2 regions of the Bariatricus sp. SGI.161 genome follow, and region 1 is predicted to be linked to the other one. Evidence: predicted binding sites of a transcription regulator. Region 1 holds the regulator's gene; the other holds the start of a gene.

Region 1 (9,807 bases):
ACTCCGCTTATCAAAGTAAATCGAACGAAAAGCTATGGAGCAGAAGTGATCTTACATGGGGATGTCTATGATGATGCTTGCGAATATGCATTGAAACTTGCAGAAGAAAATGGCTATACGTTTGTACATCCATTTGATGATCTGGCAATCGCAACAGGTCAGGGTACGATTGCGATGGAGATTGTTCAGGAATTACCTACAGTTGATTATATTCTGGTGCCGGTTGGCGGCGGCGGTCTGGTGACAGGTGTATCAACGCTTGCGAAAATGCTGAATCCTAAGATTAAGGTAATTGGTGTAGAACCTGCTGCCGCAGCAAGCATGACAGCGGCTCTGGAAGCAGGAGAGCCTGTTACCCTAGATAGTGCTAATACAATTGCAGACGGTACCGCTGTAAAGCGTGTTGGAGAAAAGATTTTTCCGTATGCAAAAGAGAATATCGACAGTGTCTTGACGGTTGCTGATGATGAATTGATTGCCGTATTTTTGGATATGGTAGAGAACCATAAGATGATAGTAGAGAATTCGGGTCTGCTGACAGTCGCAGCTCTGCGTCAGCTTGATTTGAAAGGTAAAAAGGCAGTTGCAATCTTAAGTGGTGGAAATATGGATGTAATCACCATGTCTTCTATTGTACAGCATGGTTTGATACAACGAGACAGAATCTTCTCTGTATCCGTACTTCTTCCGGATAAACCAGGTGAATTGGTACGAGTTGCTGCAACCATCGCCAATGCACAGGGAAATGTTATCAAGTTGGAACATAATCAGTTTGTAAGTACCAACCGAAATGCGGCAGTAGAACTTCGTATCACTATGGAGGCGTTCGGAACAGAACATAAACATGATATACTGATGGCACTTGAAGATGAAGGATTCCGTCCAAGAGAGATTGGAGCAAAGCTGTACTAAAATGAGATGAGAATTCACAACATTAAAGAGACAGAAAATTTGTTAGAATTTTCTGTCTCTTTTTGTATGAAGAGAGAAAAATTCCTCTTGACACAAAATGTATAATTGTATACAATTATACACATTAAGATATAAAATAATGCTTTGTTTTGGTAATGTCATTTTAAGGAGTGTGTATTATGGAAAATAGAAAAGTTTATTTGGACAAGCATTCGAATTTGCTTCAATTGGAGGAGCATATGTATCCTCTGGTCGATGTTGATACACCGAATGTATTCCGGAATCTATTTCATTATGATGAGATTCCGAAGATTGCATTTAACGATCGTATTGTACCCCATAGTATGCCGGATGAAATCTGGATTACAGACACTACATTTCGTGATGGTCAGCAGTCTCGCGCGCCATATAGCACAGAACAGATTGTGACACTCTATGACTATTTTCATAAACTAGGTGGACCGAAGGGAAAGATTCGCCAGAGTGAATTCTTTTTGTATAGCAAGAAGGATCGGGATGCAGTATATAGGTGTATGGAAAAAGGATATAAGTTTCCGGAAGTGACTAGTTGGATCCGCGCAAGTAAAAAGGATTTTGAACTGGTAAAAGAGATTGGAATGAAAGAAACTGGAATTCTAGTAAGCTGTTCTGATTATCATATCTTTTATAAATTAAAGATGACAAGAAGAGAGTGTATGAATCATTACTTATCAGTGATCCGTGAATGTCTGGAAACTGGAGTGAGCCCGAGATGCCATCTGGAAGATATTACGCGTTCTGATATCTATGGTTTCGTTATTCCATTTTGTCTGGAACTTATGAAATTAATGGATGAATATAAGATTCCAGTGAAGATTCGTGTCTGTGATACGATGGGATATGGAGTAAACTATCCAGGAGCTGTGATTCCAAGATCTATTCCTGGAATTATCTATGGACTTCGTGTTCATGCGGGTGTGCCAAGCGAATTAATTGAGTTCCATGGTCACAATGATTTTTATAAAGCAGTCAGTAACTCTACAACTGCATGGTTATATGGTGCAAGCGGTGTAAACTGTTCTCTTTTTGGCATTGGAGAACGTACTGGCAATACACCTTTGGAAGCTATGGTATTTGAATATGCACAGTTAAGAGGAACATTGGATGGTATGGATACAACGGTAATTACAGATCTTGCAGACTATTACGAGAAAGAGATAGGATATCAGCTGCCGTCAAGGACACCATTTGTAGGAAAGAATTTTAATGTTACCAGAGCGGGTATTCATGCAGATGGACTATTAAAAAATGAAGAGATTTATAATATATTTGATACAGATAAATTCCTCAAACGACCACCGTTGGTTGCAGTATCCAATACATCTGGTCTTGCTGGGATTGCGCATTGGATCAATACGTACTTTCATCTGCCTGAAGAAAAACAAGTAGATAAAAATTCAGAATTAGTAATAATGGTGAAGGCATGGGTAGATAAAGAGTATGAGGAAGGCCGTGTTACGGTACTGACAGATAATGAATTGCTTGTTGTTATTGATGATGCATGTAAACAGCTTGGAGTCAGCCTTGTCCAGGAGAAATAGAATCGAAGAAGGAGCAGAACATGGAAGAATATCAAGACCGTTCTCTTAGAGGAAAGGTATTTCAAAAACTCCGTGAAGATATTCTCTCTGGAGTATATAAAGATGATGATGAATTAAGAGAGATTTCCATTGGAGAAGAAATGGGAGTCAGCAGAACGCCAGTTAGGGAGGCGCTTAGACAGTTGGAGCTAGAGGGGCTGGTGACGATCATTCCTAATAAGGGAGCTTATGTAAAAGGTATTACTCAAAAAGATGTACATGATATTTATAAAATAAGATCTCTTTTGGAAGGCTTATGTGCAAGATGGGCGACAGATAATATTTCCGATGAACAGATAGAAGAATTAGAGGAGATTATTCTATTGTCAGAGTTTCATTTGCAAAAAAAGAGTGAAGGAAAAGCGGCACAGGTATCTGAATTGGATGGTAAATTTCATAAAGTCTTGTATGAGGCATCCAACAGTCGTATACTAGAACATGTATTATCTGATTTTCACAAATATGTGAAGATGGCACGTACTTTGTCGGTAGGTGCCAAGGACAGAGCACAGAAATCAATCGAGGAACATAAAGGTATTCTTGAGGCAATTAAGAATAAAGACGCTGATCAGGCTGAAATGCTTGCGAATCAGCATATCATGAATGTTATGGAGAATCTCCATATGGAGAAGTAAATCAAAAAGGAGAGAAGCAAGATGGCAAAGATTAAGATGACAACACCAATTGTAGAGATGGATGGAGATGAGATGACAAGAATCTTGTGGAAGATGATCAAAGAGAATCTTCTGGAACCATTTATTGAACTGAACACGGAGTATTATGATCTTGGACTGGAACACAGAAATGAGACCAATGACCAGGTAACCATCGATTCTGCAAATGCTACTAAAAAATATAAAGTAGCAGTGAAATGTGCAACAATCACACCAAATGCCGCACGTATGACAGAATATAATCTAAAAGAAATGTGGAAGAGCCCGAATGGAACAATCCGTGCTATTCTTGACGGAACAGTATTTCGCGCTCCAATTGTGGTAAAGGGAATAGAACCTTGTGTGAAGAATTGGAAGAAACCAATTACAATAGCGAGACATGCTTATGGTGACGTTTATAAGAATACGGAGATGAAGATTCCGGGACCTGGAAAAGTAGAACTGGTTTATACTGCCGAAGATGGAACAGAAACGAGAGAACTGGTACATAATTATGCAGGACCAGGTGTTGCACAGGGAATGCACAATCTGTGCGGATCCATTGAAAGTTTTGCAAGAAGCTGCTTCAATTATGCTCTGGATACCAAGCAGGATCTGTGGTTTGCGACGAAAGATACGATTTCTAAAAAATATGATCATACATTCAAAGATATTTTCCAGGAAATCTATGATGCAGAATATGCAGAAAAATTTGAAAAAGCTGGTATCGTATATTTCTATACGTTGATCGATGATGCAGTTGCCCGCGTTATGAAATCAGAAGGCGGATATATCTGGGCATGTAAGAACTATGACGGAGATGTAATGAGTGATATGGTTTCTTCCGCATTCGGTTCATTGGCTATGATGACCTCTGTACTGGTATCTCCAGAAGGTTATTATGAATATGAAGCCGCACATGGAACAGTACAGCGTCATTATTATAAACACTTAAAAGGAGAAGAAACATCAACCAATTCAGTTGCCACTATATTTGCATGGACCGGAGCGTTGAGAAAACGTGGCGAATTAGATGGCAATCAGGAATTGATGGATTTTGCAGATAAGCTTGAAAAAGCAACGATCGACACAATTGAGGAAGGAAAGATGACTAAAGATCTTGCTTTAATTACAACTTTAGAGAATCCAACCGTGTTGAATAGTGAAGATTTTATAAAAGCAATTGCTGAGAAATTGTAGTAGTTAAAGTAAAAAAGGGGACGTAGTAAAATTAACTTTTACTACGTCCCCTTTTTACATTTAGGGTGTACCCAAATGAAAAATATGTTATACTTGTTCCCAGGAAGGAGTTGTGTATCGTGAAGAGTAATTGTGAATCATGTGCTCATTATGAATATGATGAGGACTATGAATGTTGCACTTGTCAGATGGCATTAGATGAGGATGAATTGTATCGATTTGTGACCAATACATATTACGATTGTCCATATTATAGTTATGGCGATGAATATACGATTGTTAGACATCAGATGTAGATTATATGAATGGGGGAAGTATAGAAGATGAATATATTGATGATTAATGGAACTATGCGAAAGGGTTCTACTTATCATGTGGGAAAAATGTTGATTGATAAGATTGCTACAAAGGAGGATCAGGTAATTGAACTATTTCTACCGAAGGATATGCCTGAGTTTTGCAGAGGCTGTGGAAGATGTATTATGGAAGATGAGACAAAATGTTTTGATTATCTAATGTACATGAAGCGGTTGACTGGCTTGATTGATAAAGCTAACCTGTTGATACTGACTTCACCGGTTCATGTCATGCATGTAACGGGAGCGATGAAATCTATGTTGGATCATTATGGATATCGTTTTATGGTTCACAGACCGGGAGCTTCTATGTTTCGAAAACAGGCAGTGTGTATTGCAACTGCCGCGGGAGGCGGCGTGAGATCTACGCTTAAGGATATGAAGATTAGTCTCCAGTTCTGGGGTGCCGCTAGAGTGTATACCTACGGAATGTCGGTGGCATCGCTTGGTTGGGATGGTGTCAGTGCAGATAAGAAAGAGCGGATTGACAGAGATTTGAGTAAGCTTGTATTAAAGATTTCCAAAGATCCAGATGGAGTGAATCCAGGAATCAAGACTCGTGCTCTGTTCTATATTATGAGAAGCTTTCATAAAAAAGGAATGAGTCCGGTGGATGATAATTATTGGAAAGAAATGGGATGGCTTGGAAAAGAACGTCCATGGAAATTACTGAAAAAGGAAGAGCTATAGCTATTCAGCCAGCTCTTCCCATTTTATATACAGCTCTTCAAGTTCTTCCGCAATAGTTGCCTTTTCATTGGCTAATTCCTGACATTTAATGGAACTTGTAAAAATATCTTCCTGCAACATCATTTCGTCAATCTTAGCATCTCGCTCTTCAAGAGTAGTGATGCGTTCTTCGGTTTTCTTCAGTTCGTTTTTTCGTTTTCGCTCGCGAGCCTGTGCTTCTTTTTGTTCCTTCCAGTCGAGCTTAGAATCTGACACATTTGCTGCAACAGAGTCTTTGCCAGAAGATATAGCAGAATTTGCAGTTCCTGGAATATAAACAGAAGACGGGGCACCAGCATAAATGGTTGTTAGCTCGTCTTTTTTTTCAAGATAATAGTCATAATTCCCTATATAATTTACAAAAGTCTGATTCACCAGATCAAGGATCCTTGTTGCTGTTTGATTGATAAAATAACGATCGTGTGAAACATATAAGATAGTTCCGGTATAGTTGTTCAATGCTTTTTCCAGAATTTCTTTTGATGGAATATCCAAGTGGTTTGTTGGTTCGTCAAGAATCAGAAAATTAGCCTTCGAAAGCATCAGCTTCGCTAAAGATACTCTGCCACGTTCTCCACCGCTTAGGTCACCGATCCGTTTAAACACATCATCCCCAGTAAATAAAAAAGCGGCCAGCATATTTCTGATCTTCGTGTTAGTCAAATCCGGATAATCATCTGAAATTTCGTCAAAAATGGTTTTGTCCATATGTAGTACATGGTGTTCCTGATCATAGTATCCGATCGCTACATTAGTTCCCAATGTAAATGTACCGGAATCTGCTGATATTACCTGATTTAAGATTTTTAAAAGTGTTGTTTTCCCCGTTCCATTGTCACCGATGATTGCAACATGTTCCCCGCGTTTAATGTCAAAACTTATAGCTTGAAACAGAACTTGATTTGGAAATGATTTACTTAGATGTTCAACAGACAGAACATCGTTACCGCTGACACAAGAAGGCTCTAATGTTAAGTGAATCTCATTATTTGCTTCCAAGGGTTTCTCTACAGGACGGATCTTTTCCAACATCTTTTCACGGCTTTCTGCACGTTTGATAGATTTCTCACGATTAAAAGAACGAAGCTTTTCAATTACGGCTTCCTGATGCTTTATTTCTTGCTGCTGATTTAAATATTCTTTTATCTGAGCATCACGAAGCTGCTGCTTTTTGGCAGCATAATCACTGTAATTTCCATTATAAGTCATCAATTTTCCAGATTCGATTTCTAAAACCTTAGTCACTACTTTGTTCAAAAAGTAACGGTCATGAGATACGATCAGAACGGCTCCTGGATAATTCAGAAGATAAGTTTCTAACCAAGCTATGGAGTTTAGATCCAAGTGGTTAGTAGGCTCGTCCAAAAGCAAGATATCTGGCTTGGTGAGCAATAATTTACCAAGAGAGACGCGGGTTTTCTGACCCCCAGAAAGGGTATCTACGGGTTTAGAAAAATCATTTTCTGTAAAACCAAGACCTTTTAATACCCCGTTAATCTCACTTTCATATGCATAACCATTCTGGCGTTCAAAAGAAGCTGTCAGACGATTATATGTTTCAAGGCGTGATGTCAATGCATCACCTTCTAAATGTTTTAATTCTAATTCGATGGAACGGATCTGTGTTTCCATTTCGATGATATCAGATTTGGCAAGTTTCACTTCTTCATAGATAGTGCTTCCACTTTGCATGGCCTGATGCTGTGCAAGATATCCCAAGGTTTTGCCTTTGGTTAAAATTACTTCTCCGCGGTCAGAAGGAAGCTCGCCTACAATCATTTTAAAAAGCGTTGATTTTCCCGCTCCATTGGGACCAACAAGAGCTGCTTTTTCGTGATCTTCTATATGAAAAGAACCGTCAGCGATAATCACTTTTTCGCCGAAAGATTTACTGATTCCGTGACATGCTAATATCATATTATTTTCATATCCTCCTTATTCACTCGTTTTCATTATAGCGAAAATAGGACAAAATACAACTAAAAGTTTGACTTTGTTCACACAATTCTATATAATATTTCTTAGAATGAAATGGAAGGTGAGACTATTGGAAGAGAGAGAGATTTCCCAGGCGGTCATCCGTAGATTGCCACGATACTATCGATACTTAGGAGAGCTACTTGAAAATGGAGTGGAGCGTATCTCGTCTAACGATTTGAGTAAGCGTATGAAAGTGACTGCATCTCAGATTCGTCAGGATCTTAACAATTTTGGTGGGTTCGGTCAGCAGGGCTATGGTTATAACGTTAAATATTTGTATACAGAGATTGGTAAGATTCTTGGCTTGGAAGAGGCGCATAATATGATTATTATAGGAGCTGGTAATTTGGGGCAGGCTCTTGCTAATTATGCAGCTTTTGAGAAGAGAGGATTTGTATTAAAAGGAATTTTTGATGTCAACCCAAGATTGGTGGGTGTTTCAATCAGGGGCGTGCCGATTCGTATGATGGATGAGTTAAAGACATTTGTCCAACAAAATGATGTTGAGATTGCAGTTTTGACTATTCCAAAGGATAAGGCAATTGAAGTGGCTAATATGCTGGTAGACAATGGTGTTCGTGCAATTTGGAATTTTGCCCATACAGATTTGAATCTGCCGGATCATATTATTGTTGAGAATGTACACTTGTCTGAAAGCTTAATGCAGTTATCATACAATATTAGCCGATATAACGAAGAACATAAGAAATAAAAGCAAAGACGTGTAATGACTGGCATGCGCAGACGGGCTGGTTTTTACACGTCCTTTTATATTATAAAATGAACTTGGAAGGTGAGATTATGCGATATCTGCTTAATGGAAATCAAATGAAAAAGGCGGATCAATATACAATACAGGAACTGGGAATTCCGTCTATGGAGTTAATGGAGCGTGCTGCAAAGAGATGTGTAGAGACTATGGAGGCGGAAAAGCTTGATCTGTCCAAAGCGTGTATCGTATGTGGTTCAGGGAATAATGGTGGTGATGGATTTGCGATAGCGAGACTTTTAAAGGAAAAAGGATATCCTGTGACAGTTTGTTTTGTAGGAAATGAATCTCATCGTACGGATGAAACAAAACAGCAGATGAGTAAATTAAGGGAAACAGGTGTTGAGATATTCAAAGAGTACAAAGAAGATGAATATAGTATCATAATAGATGCGATGTTCGGTGTTGGACTTAGCCGTGAGATTATAGGAAAATATTTTCAGATTATTCAGAAGATGAATGAAGCAAAGGCTGTAAAATTTGCTGTAGATATGCCATCTGGAATATCTGCGAATCATGGAAGTGTCCTTGGAATTGCTTTCCGTGCAGATATTACGGTGACTTTTCAAATAGAAAAGCTGGGACTTGCAATCTATCCCGGAAAGGAATATTCTGGTAAAGTGATTGTAGCTGATATCGGAATCCATACGGAAAAAATAATTGCTACCGAAAAAACGGCATATACTTATGAGAAGAAGGAATATTGTAAATTTCTGCCAGCCAGAAAAGAAAATTCGAATAAAGGGACATATGGGAAGTTACTTGTAATTGCAGGAAGTAAAGGTATGTCTGGAGCGGCTTATCTGAATGCAAAAGCGGCATATATGTCTGGAGCAGGACTGGTACAGATCTATACACCGGAAGAAAATAGGATTATTTTACAGCAGCTCCTTCCGGAAGCAATTATTACAACTTATGACATTTTTGATAAGACTGAGTTGTTAAATCTTTTAACATGGGCAGATGCAGTTTGTATTGGATCTGGAATTGGAATCAGTGAGCGTTCCAGGAGAATATTGAAGGCAACTCTTGAGCATGTGAAAGTACCTTGTCTGATTGATGCAGATGGTTTGAACCTGATTGCGGAGCATAACGCTTATCTTCAAAAGATTCATCATACAGATTTTGTGATAACACCACATATGAAAGAGATGTCACGGCTGTTACATATAAGTGTAGAGGAATTAAAACAACATAGGATGGATATACTGGATTCATTTGTTCAAAAAAGTCAATGGACTTGTGTACTGAAAGATGCCAGAACTATTGTTGCATCAGTTTCTGAAGGAAACTATGTAAATATGTCGGGTAATTCGGCAATGGCAAAAGCTGGTTCTGGAGATGTACTGGCGGGAATAATAGCTGCGCTTTTGGCGCAAGGACTCAGTTGTAGGAAAGCCGCTGTTTTGGGAGCATACCTACATGGAAGAGCAGGTGATTATGCCCGTATCGATAAAGGAAGTTATAGTGTTTTGGCAAGAAATTTGACGGAGTATCTATCCAATGCATTTAAAGAGCAGGAGGAGGTAAAAAGTGAAGAATTATACGAGAGTCTGTGTAAGGATTGATCTTGATGCAATAGAATATAA
Region 2 (9,807 bases), on a different contig from region 1:
AGTAAAATATGATTTTACCCTGACAAGAAATATCACGATTTTAACAGGAGATAGTGCTTCTGGGAAAACGGTGTTAATTGATTACATTCGTGATTATAGAAGGTATGGTTCTGAAAGTGGCGTAATGGTTTCCTGTGACCGTGAATGCCGAACACTCGATAATGAAGACTGGGAAATGCAGCTAAAAAGAATAACAAACAGTATTATTTTTATTGATGAAGGAAATAGATTTGTCACTTCAAAAGAGTTTGCAAAGCTTGCGCTTGAGTCAGACAATTATTTTGTTCTTGCAACGCGGGAAAAAATGCCTATGCTCCCATATAGTGTACAGGAAATCTACGGATTCCGCGAATCTGGGAAATATCATGAAGCAAAGCAGAAATATAATGAAATGTATCATCTTTATGGTGAGATTTCAGCGCAGAGTTCTATAGAGCCTGAATTAGTAATTACCGAGGACTCAAATTCCGGATATGATTTTTTCGCAAAATTGTCCGAACAGAAAAATGTCAATTGTATTTCTGCAAATGGGAAATCTAATATCATCAAATGCTTGCAGGACAGTGAAAAAACGCAAGGTACACGTTTGATTATAGTGGATGGAGCAGCATTTGGTTCTGAAATGAAAGAGGTATATGAATATTTGAACACAGTTGGTAATGTTGTGCTTTATGCACCAGAATCATTTGAATGGTTATTGCTTTCGTCCAATACTATTCCAAATGCAAATGTTACAGAGATTCTGCAGGAACCGGAGAATTACATAGACAGCAAAAAATATGCAAGTTGGGAAAGATTCTTTACAGCTTTGCTAATAGACATGACCAAAGGTGATCCGGTCTGGTCATATTCTAAGAAAAAAATATCGAGTGTTTATGTATCTTCAAAAGTGATAACTGCTGTGAAAAAAATGATGAAATTAGTTATATGGGATTAGTGTAAAATTGCACAATCCTGTAGTCGACCCCCATAGACAAATCGACAATAACGTTGTATAGTAATAATAGAAATCTGGTCAATTGAATATGTTTATCATTCCTGCTTGTAAGGGGATGGTAGCCGGAACATGATATCTGTTAGTAACAACAGAGCTTTCCCCGGATGTTAGCAGTTGCAAAGAATCTGCTAATTTTCAGGGCTTATCTGGACTTAACAGAAAGGATATTCAGATTACCAGAATTTGATTTGAAAGTGAAAAAAGTCCTTGATAATAAAGGGCTAAACATATCAGTTCTTGACAGGGATTAACAGAACCACAGAGCTCTCCTAAGCACTAGTTGTGAGTTCGATTCTAGCAGGGAACGTTCAAAAAAGCGGTAATGATTAGCAGAAATTGCTAGATCATGAATCGCTTTTTTATTTTATCCGGAAATGATACACGAAGAACAAGGACAGATTCCAGAAGGAAAGCCGGGGAAAGTACAGGAGGATGATAAAAAAATTATGGGGAAGGTGTCTGCGGAAATGCCATATGAATCCAGGTTTTTCTCTGTCGTGTTGAATAATGACGGTGAAATAGTAAATGCCGATACAGGAAAAATTGCCTCTATCGATACATCTACTGCAATGGAATATGCGCAGACTGTGTGGAAAACAGGTAAGACACATGGATTTATGGAAGATTACCGTTATCTTGTCTGTGAATATGGAATGGATTCTAAAGTGCAAATTATTTTTCTGGACAGGGAGCGGGAATTGTCTAACTTTAATAATCTGATTGTAACAGGACTTGGAGTGACCACTCTGGGATTGGGAGCAGTATTTGTCCTGATGGTATTTTTGTCGGCATACATTACAAAACCCTTTGTGGAAAATTATGAGAAGCAGAAGCGGTTTATTACAGACGCCGGGCATGAGCTGAAGACACCTCTGACAATTATTGATGCGGATGCAGAAGTGTTGGAGATGGACCTGGGAGAGAATGAGTGGCTAAGTGATATTCAAAATCAGACCAAACGTCTGGCAGACTTGACCAATGATCTGATCCTTCTTTCCCGTATGGAAGAAAGCAGAACAGCAATGACCATGGTGGATTTTCCATTTTCGGATATGGTAGAAGAAACCGTGAATACATATCAGTCCCTGGCAAAGACACAGAATAAGATATTGACAAGTGAGATCACACCGATGATTTCCATATGTGGTGATGAGAAGGCGCTGAGTCGTCTTGTAACAATTCTTTTAGATAATGCGGTGAAGTATTCAGGAGATGGAGGACGGATTAAGGTATGCCTGGAAAAAGAGAGGAAGAGGATTCGCCTGTCTGTTTACAATACGACAGAATCTATTTCGCGGGAACAACTGGATCATTTGTTTGATAGATTTTATCGTGCAGACAGTTCCAGAAATTCTCAGACAGGAGGATACGGATTGGGGCTTTCCATCGCTGCAGCGACAGTAGAGGCACATAAAGGGAAGATCGTTGCATCGACAGAGGATGAGAGATCGTTGATGATTACGGTGATATTTCCCATAAGTTAAAATTCGAGATTATTGAAAAACAATGCTTCGGGTGGATTTCCCATCCGGGCATTTTTTATAGAGACTTTTAAGTTAATTTAAGGAAGTTTCGTTATAGTAATATCTGTAAATAATCAAAGGAGCAAATGACATGACATATCAGATGACTTTTAAACGCTATGAATTGAAGTATATGATAAACCGGCAGCAGAAAGAAAATATGTTGCAAAGTATGGAAGCTTATATGAAGCTAGATCAGTACAAAAGGACAACAATACGGAACATTTATTTTGACACAGAGACATACCGGCTGGCTCGTCATTCACTGGAAAAACCGACTTACAAAGAAAAGCTTCGGGTGAGAAGTTACTGTCCGGCAAGTGAAGATACTCCGGTATTTGTAGAACTGAAGAAAAAATACAAGCATGTGGTGTATAAGCGAAGGCTGGTTTGTCCGGAAGCAGAAGTAATGAATTGCTTATGTAACGGAAATCCACTTCCCGACCATTCACAGATTGGCAATGAGCTCCGATATTTTTGGGAATATTATAAAACTCTTCACCCGACGGTTTTTTTATCCTATGAAAGAGAGGCCTATTATGCACTTGATGGAAGTGATTTTCGGGTAACGTTTGATGAAAATATTTTATACCGGGAAGATGATCTGTCTCTTGGAAGTGATTTTTATGGAACTTCGATTTTGGAACAGGGGCAGACTTTGATGGAGATTAAGACATCTGGGGGAATCCCGCTGTGGATGAGTGAGGCGTTGACCAGAAACCATTTGTATAAAATATCATTTTCAAAATATGGAACAGCCTATCAGCAGATGAAGGGAGGAATTCAATATGCTTGATACAATATTTCGGGAGTTTTTGATACAGATATGACAAGCGTGATTGGACTGTCTGATTTCTTACTATGTGTAGGCAGTGCACTGATTATTGGCCTTATTCTGACAGGAAGCTATATGTGGAAAACACGTTATACGAAGAGCTTTGTTGCAACACTGGCAATGCTTCCGGCTATTGTATGTGTAGTGATTATGATGGTCAATGGAAATGTAGGTGCCGGTGTGGCTGTAGCAGGAGCATTCAGTCTGGTTCGTTTCCGTTCGTTTCCGGGTTCTGCAAAGGAAATCGGTGCAATTTTTCTTGCCATGGGAACCGGACTTGTAGTTGGAATGGGTTATATCGGATATGCTTTTTTGATAGCAATGATTTTTGGTGGTATGACGCTTTTATATAATTATCTGGACTTCGGCACTGGAAAGAGAATGGCGCTTTATAAGACGCTACATATTACTATTCCAGAGGATTTAGATTATACAGGAGTATTTGATGAGATATTAAAAAGATACACAGAAGAGTGCGAACTAATTCAGGTGAAGACGACCAATATGGGAAGCTTATTTCGATTGACATATAATCTGAAATTAAAGATGGCAAGTGAAGAAAAGAATTTGATTGATGAACTTCGTTGTCGAAATGGAAATCTGGAGATTACAGTATCGAAACTGGAAAATGGAGATGAAAGATGACGGTGCACCTAAACAAGATGGACGAATGAAAGGTGGAGGTGCACCTGAACAGAATAGATAAACTTTATTTTAACACTGCTGAGTGTTCCTTTATAAACTTTTTCATAGCCTGGAAACTTTCATCGCTGATCTGATGTTCCATCTCACAGGCATCTTCAGAAGCTGTCTGGGGATCTACACCAAGAGAGATCAGCCAGTCAGAGAGTACCTGATGACGCTCATATACACTGGTGGCAATCTGCATGCCCTTATCTGTCAGAGTAATAAAACCAGCCTGGTTTACTTCTATACAGCCATTTTCACGCAGATGTTTCATAGCAACACTGACGCTTGGTTTTGAAAAATTCAACTCAACCGCTATGTCAATGGAACGAACAACTGGTAACTTTTTGCTTAATAACAATATAGTTTCCAGATAATCTTCAGAAGATCTATTGTGACGCATAATAATACCTTTCTATTTTCTGTTAATATATACCATTTAAGTTTGTTCTATTATATCAGTAGAAACAGAAAAATTCAAGACTGTATAGTCTTGACGAATTTTGGTTAGCGTGGTATAACTTTAATTGAAAATAATTATCATGTACATATATGGAGGTGTTACAAATGACACTTAAGAATCTGAGAATCGGAGAAAGTGCTGTTATTACGAAAGTAGGCGGAGAAGGAGCTCTAAGACAGCATTTCCTGGATATGGGTGTGATTCCGGGGGCGGAAGTTACAGTTGTAAAGTTTGCGCCTATGGGAGATCCGATGGAATTACAGATTCACGGATATGAGTTGACACTTCGTCTTGCAGATGCAGATCAGATTGACATTCAGCCGATTGAAGAACGAACGAATAAGCATAGCCGTATTGATAAAATATATCCTACGGATCATCCGGGATTGGGAGAAGATGGTAAATATCACGCCAAGGATGACGGAGATCCATTGCCGGATGGAACGGTTCTTACCTATGCCCTTGTAGGAAATCAGAATTGTGGAAAGACGACATTATTCAATCAATTGACAGGAGCTAACCAACATGTGGGTAATTTTCCTGGGGTTACAGTAGATCGCAAAGATGGTCCAATTAAAGGACATCCAAACACGAGAGTTACAGATCTTCCGGGAATATATTCCATGTCTCCTTATTCAAGTGAAGAGATTGTTTCCAGAAATTTCGTTCTTGGCGATAAACCGAAAGCAATCATTAATATTGTTGATGCAACGAATATTGAGAGAAATCTATATCTGACGATGCAGCTTCTGGAGATGAATATTCCTATGGTTGTTGCCCTTAATATGATGGATGAAGTCATGAATAACAACGGTGCCATAGATATCAATGGAATGGAATCCTTACTGGGAGTTCCGGTCATTCCAATCTCTGCTGCCAAGAATGAAGGTGTCCGGGAATTAATCGAACATGCAGTACATATCGCACAGTATCAGGAGCGCCCACAGAAACAGGATTTCTGTAGTAAAGACGATCATGGTGGTGCCATCCATCGTGCCATTCATGCGGTGGAATCTGTAATAGAAGATCATACAGAGAGAGCCGGACTTCCCCTCCGCTTTTCTGCAACTAAGGTTATCGAGGGAGATTCATTGATTTTGAATCAGCTTCAGCTGGATCAGAATGAAAAGGATATGATCGAGCATATTGTAGTACAGATGGAAAAAGAAGGCGGAATGGATCGAAGTGCTGCAATGGCGGATATGCGTTTTGACTTTATTGAGTATGTCTGTGAACGTACGGTTAAGAAACCAAAAGAGAGTAAAGAGCGGATCCGTTCAGAAAAGATTGACCGTATTCTTACGGGAAAATGGACCGCGATCCCTTGCTTTATCGCTATCATGGGGGCTGTCTTCTTCCTGACTTTTAACGTAATCGGTGCGTTTTTACAAGGACTTTTGGAGACTGGTATTGATGCACTAACGGAAGTTGTGGATCAGTGGATGACTGCGGCTCATGTGAATCAGGCTCTCCATGGCCTGGTGATTGACGGTATCTTTGGCGGTGTCGGAAGTGTACTTAGTTTTCTCCCGATCGTAGTGACTTTGTTCTTCTTCTTGTCTATTATGGAAGATAGTGGTTATGTAGCACGAGTTGCTTTCTTCATGGATAAATTATTGAGAAAGATTGGACTGTCAGGACGAAGTATTGTTCCGATGTTGATTGGATTTGGATGTACCGTTCCTGCCGTAATGGCAACGAGAACACTGCCAAGTAAACGAGACCGTAAGATGACGATCCTTTTGACTCCATTTATGAGTTGTACAGCGAAGCTTCCAATCTATGCTTTCTTTGTCAGTGCATTTTTCCCGGGTAAGGGTGGATTTATTATGACGGGGCTGTATGTTCTGGGAATTGTTGTCGGAATTCTGGTTTCACTCTTGTTTAAAAATACATTGTTTAAAGGTGAAGCCGTTCCGTTTGTTATGGAGTTGCCAAATTATCGTATGCCGGGTGTAAAAAATGTTGCACAGTTATTGTGGGAAAAGGCTAAGGATTTCTTAAGCAAAGCATTCAGTGTCATTCTGATTGCAACGATTGTGGTATGGTTCCTGCAGAGTTTTGACCTTCAGCTAAATATGGTAGAAGATTCTTCCAACAGTCTGATGGCTATTATATCCGGATGGATTGCACCGATTATGAGACCTCTCGGATTAGGAGACTGGCGTATCGTAACTTCGCTGATCAGTGGATTTATGGCAAAAGAGAGCGTGGTATCCACGATGGAAATTCTGTTCGGCGGTGGCGTTGAGACTGCAATTTCAACTGTATCTGCAGCAACAATGTTGGTATTTTCTTTGTTGTATACGCCTTGCGTTGCGGCAATCGCGTCTATCAGGCGAGAGCTTGGATCAAGATGGGCTGTAGGCGTTGTCTTCTGGCAGTGTGTAGTTGCATGGATCATCGCGTTTATTGCACATTTCATCTGTATTGCAGTTGGATTATAAAGTAGGAGGTGCGATATGAATATAGCAGATATAGTTGTCTTTCTGGCAGTCGCCGTGGTTGTGGTCATTGCGGTTGTGATCATGAGAAGAAATAAGAAAAATGGGAAAAGCAGCTGTGGATGTGACTGTGGGCACTGTAGTCAGAGCTGTCAGAGAAAATAAATAATTATAATCCGTAGTATTTCTGCAGATATTGCAGGGAATGCTACGGATTATTTTTATTTGAAAGGATTTGGCATATTTACAGTCAGGATCTTGGTAATCTGAGTTCCGCAGTTGGTCCAGTTATGCTTCTTGGTAGAATCAAGCTGGACGCTGTCTCCCGGATACATAATATATTCATCTTCCTCCACATATAATTTTAGAACACCCTCAAGGACATAGATGAATTCTTCTCCTTCGTGAGCATATAATTCTATGTTCTCATCCGCTCCGATATGGGGCATGAGATGATAGAGTCGTGGGAGATAGGAAAAGTTCTTGGCATTCTGACTTAAAGTATATTGAATGATCTGGTCGCTGACCTTATCACAGCTGGCATCGTAGATTCTTGTGACTGGTGAGGCAGAAGGAGAGGATTCTTCTTCACGGAAAAAATCGATAAATTCCATGCCAAGAACATCTGTGATCTTATGCAGTGAGTCAATGGCAATCTGGGAAAGCCCTCGCTCGAACTGAGACAGATATCCGATTGAAAAACCCGTTGCAGTACTTAATTGCTGTAATGTCATTCCCTGTTTCAGACGCTCTTGCTTAATCGTATTTCCGATTTCCTGAATACTTTTCATAGTAACACCTCGTTTTCATATTTATATAAAATGTGTAGATTTTATAGCGATATTTTCATTATATTGTAATTTGTGAAAATAATCAACTTAAAACAATGAATATTTAGAGATAATGCACAAAAAATATGCATCAGATTTATGAAAAAAGACCTGATAAAATATGTTGAAAATTTAACAATAATACTGTATTATGAAAATAGGGAAGAAAAATCGAATAATATTTCATGATTATGAAAATGGAGGAGACGAGATGTCGCTGATAACGAATGTTCAGAAGTTTTCTATCCATGATGGTGACGGAATTCGTACATCTGTATTTTTTAAAGGCTGCCCTTTGAAATGTGAATGGTGTCACAATCCAGAGACTCAGCGGTTTGAAAAAGAGATGCAGTGTGACAAGGAGAAGTGTGTTGGCTGCGGAACTTGTGCAAAAGTATGTCCGAATGGGGCAATATCCATGGAGAATGGAAAGCCAGAGATGAAGAAAGATGCGTGTACATTCTGTGGAAAATGTGTAAACTTCTGTCCAATAGGAATCCGTGAGATTATAGGACGGGAATATTCTGTAAAAGAGCTGATAAAAGAGCTTATGAAGGATCAGATGTTTTATGAAGAATCTGGCGGTGGCGTGACACTTTCCGGCGGAGAAGTCATGGCAATGGATATAGACTATATACTGGCAATTGCAAAAGAGATAAAACGCCAGGATGTTACACTTACGATTGACACATGTGGATATGTTCCATATGAGAAGTTTCAGGCAATCCTTCCTTATGTTCATACATTTCTTTATGATGTGAAGGTCATGGATCCAAAACTTCATAAAAAGTATATCGGAGTGGATAATCAATTGATTCTTGATAATCTGATTCGTCTTGCAGCGGATGGAGCAAGAATATATATTAGAATTCCAACAATAAAAGAAGTAAATGGTAATGAAAAAAACATGAAAGAAACGATAGCGTTTCTGAAAGAACATGATATTCATCCGGCTCAGATTAATCTGCTTCCGTATCATGACACAGGAAGCGGAAAGTATTCCAAGCTGGATATGGAATATAAGGGAACAGATTTACATGCACCGGAGAAGGAAGAGATGGAGAGCTTCGTCAGACTCTTCGTAGAATCCGGATTCCAGAACACAAAAATAGGAGGGTAAACATATGGCAAAATTACGTGGTATGAATGAAAGAATTCAGAAACTTCGGGAAATCAGTGTGACGACACCTGTTCACATTGATCTTGAGAGAGCAAAGATCGAGACTGATTTCTACAAAGAAAATGACGGCAGATATTCAATCCCGGTTATGAGAGCAATGGTTCTGAAAGAATATTTTTCCAAGAAGACCTTGTATCTGGGAGACGGAGAGCTGATCGTCGGCGAAAAAGGTAAGGATCCGCAGGCATCACCTACATTCCCGGAACTTTGCTGTCACAGTGTTGAGGATATGGTAGTCATGAGTGAACGTGAACTGGTATCCTTCCATACAACAGAAGAAGACAGAAAGCTTCAGGCAGAGGAGATCATTCCATACTGGAAGGGAAGAAGTATGAGAGAGAAGATTCTTTCAAGAATGACTCCGGAATGGCAGGAATGCTACAGTGCAGGTATGTTTACAGAATTTATGGAGCAGAGAGGTCCGGGACATACTTGTGGTGGTGAGCAGGTATTTACTACCGGATATATGGATTATAAAGAGAAGATTCATAAGACAATGGATGAACTGGATTATATCAATGATCCGGAAGCAGTGAATAAATGTGAAGAGCTGAAGGCTATGGACATCTCCTGTGATGCAGTAATCATTCTGGGAGAGCGTTATCATAAGCTTGCGCTTGAGATGGCAGAGAAAGAGGAAAATGAGACCAGAAAGGCAGAACTTCTTCAGATTGCAGCGAACCTGGAGGTTGTTCCGGCACACAAGCCTCAGACTTTCTGGCAGGCAATTCAGTTATACTGGTTCACACACCTTGCAGTTACAACTGAGCTGAATCCATGGGATGCATTTAGCCCGGGAAGACTTGATCAGCATCTGAACCCATATTATGAGAGAGATGTGGAGGCAG

Evidence for each region. Region 1 encodes Rex, which represses fermentation and respiration genes when NADH is low (regulators of the CRP and FNR family bind a similar motif). Its sites were predicted from a motif close to ATTGTTAANTANTTAACAAT; they were not measured.
Region 2: the regulator Rex is predicted to act here: its motif matches at 7,900-7,919, upstream of ACQRBH_RS14300 (trans-4-hydroxy-L-proline dehydratase activase).

Annotation. Positions count from the first base shown of each region.
Region 1 is NZ_JBNPLX010000008.1:30,745-40,551, forward strand. Features, by position in the region: gene ilvA (threonine ammonia-lyase) at 1-912, shown strand, start outside; gene ACQRBH_RS06435 (2-isopropylmalate synthase) at 1,092-2,492, shown strand; gene ACQRBH_RS06440 (GntR family transcriptional regulator) at 2,513-3,166, shown strand; gene ACQRBH_RS06445 (NADP-dependent isocitrate dehydrogenase) at 3,188-4,384, shown strand; gene ACQRBH_RS06450 (DUF6472 family protein) at 4,504-4,680, shown strand; gene ACQRBH_RS06455 (flavodoxin family protein) at 4,708-5,430, shown strand; gene abc-f (ribosomal protection-like ABC-F family protein) at 5,431-7,386, opposite strand; gene ACQRBH_RS06465 (redox-sensing transcriptional repressor Rex) at 7,517-8,161, shown strand; gene ACQRBH_RS06470 (NAD(P)H-hydrate dehydratase) at 8,251-9,786, shown strand; gene alr (alanine racemase) at 9,752-9,807, shown strand, end outside.
Region 2 is NZ_JBNPLX010000029.1:22,804-32,610, forward strand. Features, by position in the region: gene ACQRBH_RS14255 (hypothetical protein) at 1-937, shown strand, start outside; gene ACQRBH_RS14260 (hypothetical protein) at 1,102-1,248, shown strand; gene ACQRBH_RS14265 (sensor histidine kinase) at 1,444-2,481, shown strand; gene ACQRBH_RS14270 (polyphosphate polymerase domain-containing protein) at 2,612-3,316, shown strand; gene ACQRBH_RS14275 (DUF4956 domain-containing protein) at 3,347-4,000, shown strand; gene ACQRBH_RS14280 (metal-dependent transcriptional regulator) at 4,065-4,445, opposite strand; gene feoB (ferrous iron transport protein B) at 4,610-6,952, shown strand; gene ACQRBH_RS14290 (FeoB-associated Cys-rich membrane protein) at 6,968-7,114, shown strand; gene ACQRBH_RS14295 (helix-turn-helix domain-containing protein) at 7,171-7,740, opposite strand; gene ACQRBH_RS14300 (trans-4-hydroxy-L-proline dehydratase activase) at 7,991-8,899, shown strand; gene hypD (trans-4-hydroxy-L-proline dehydratase) at 8,904-9,807, shown strand, end outside.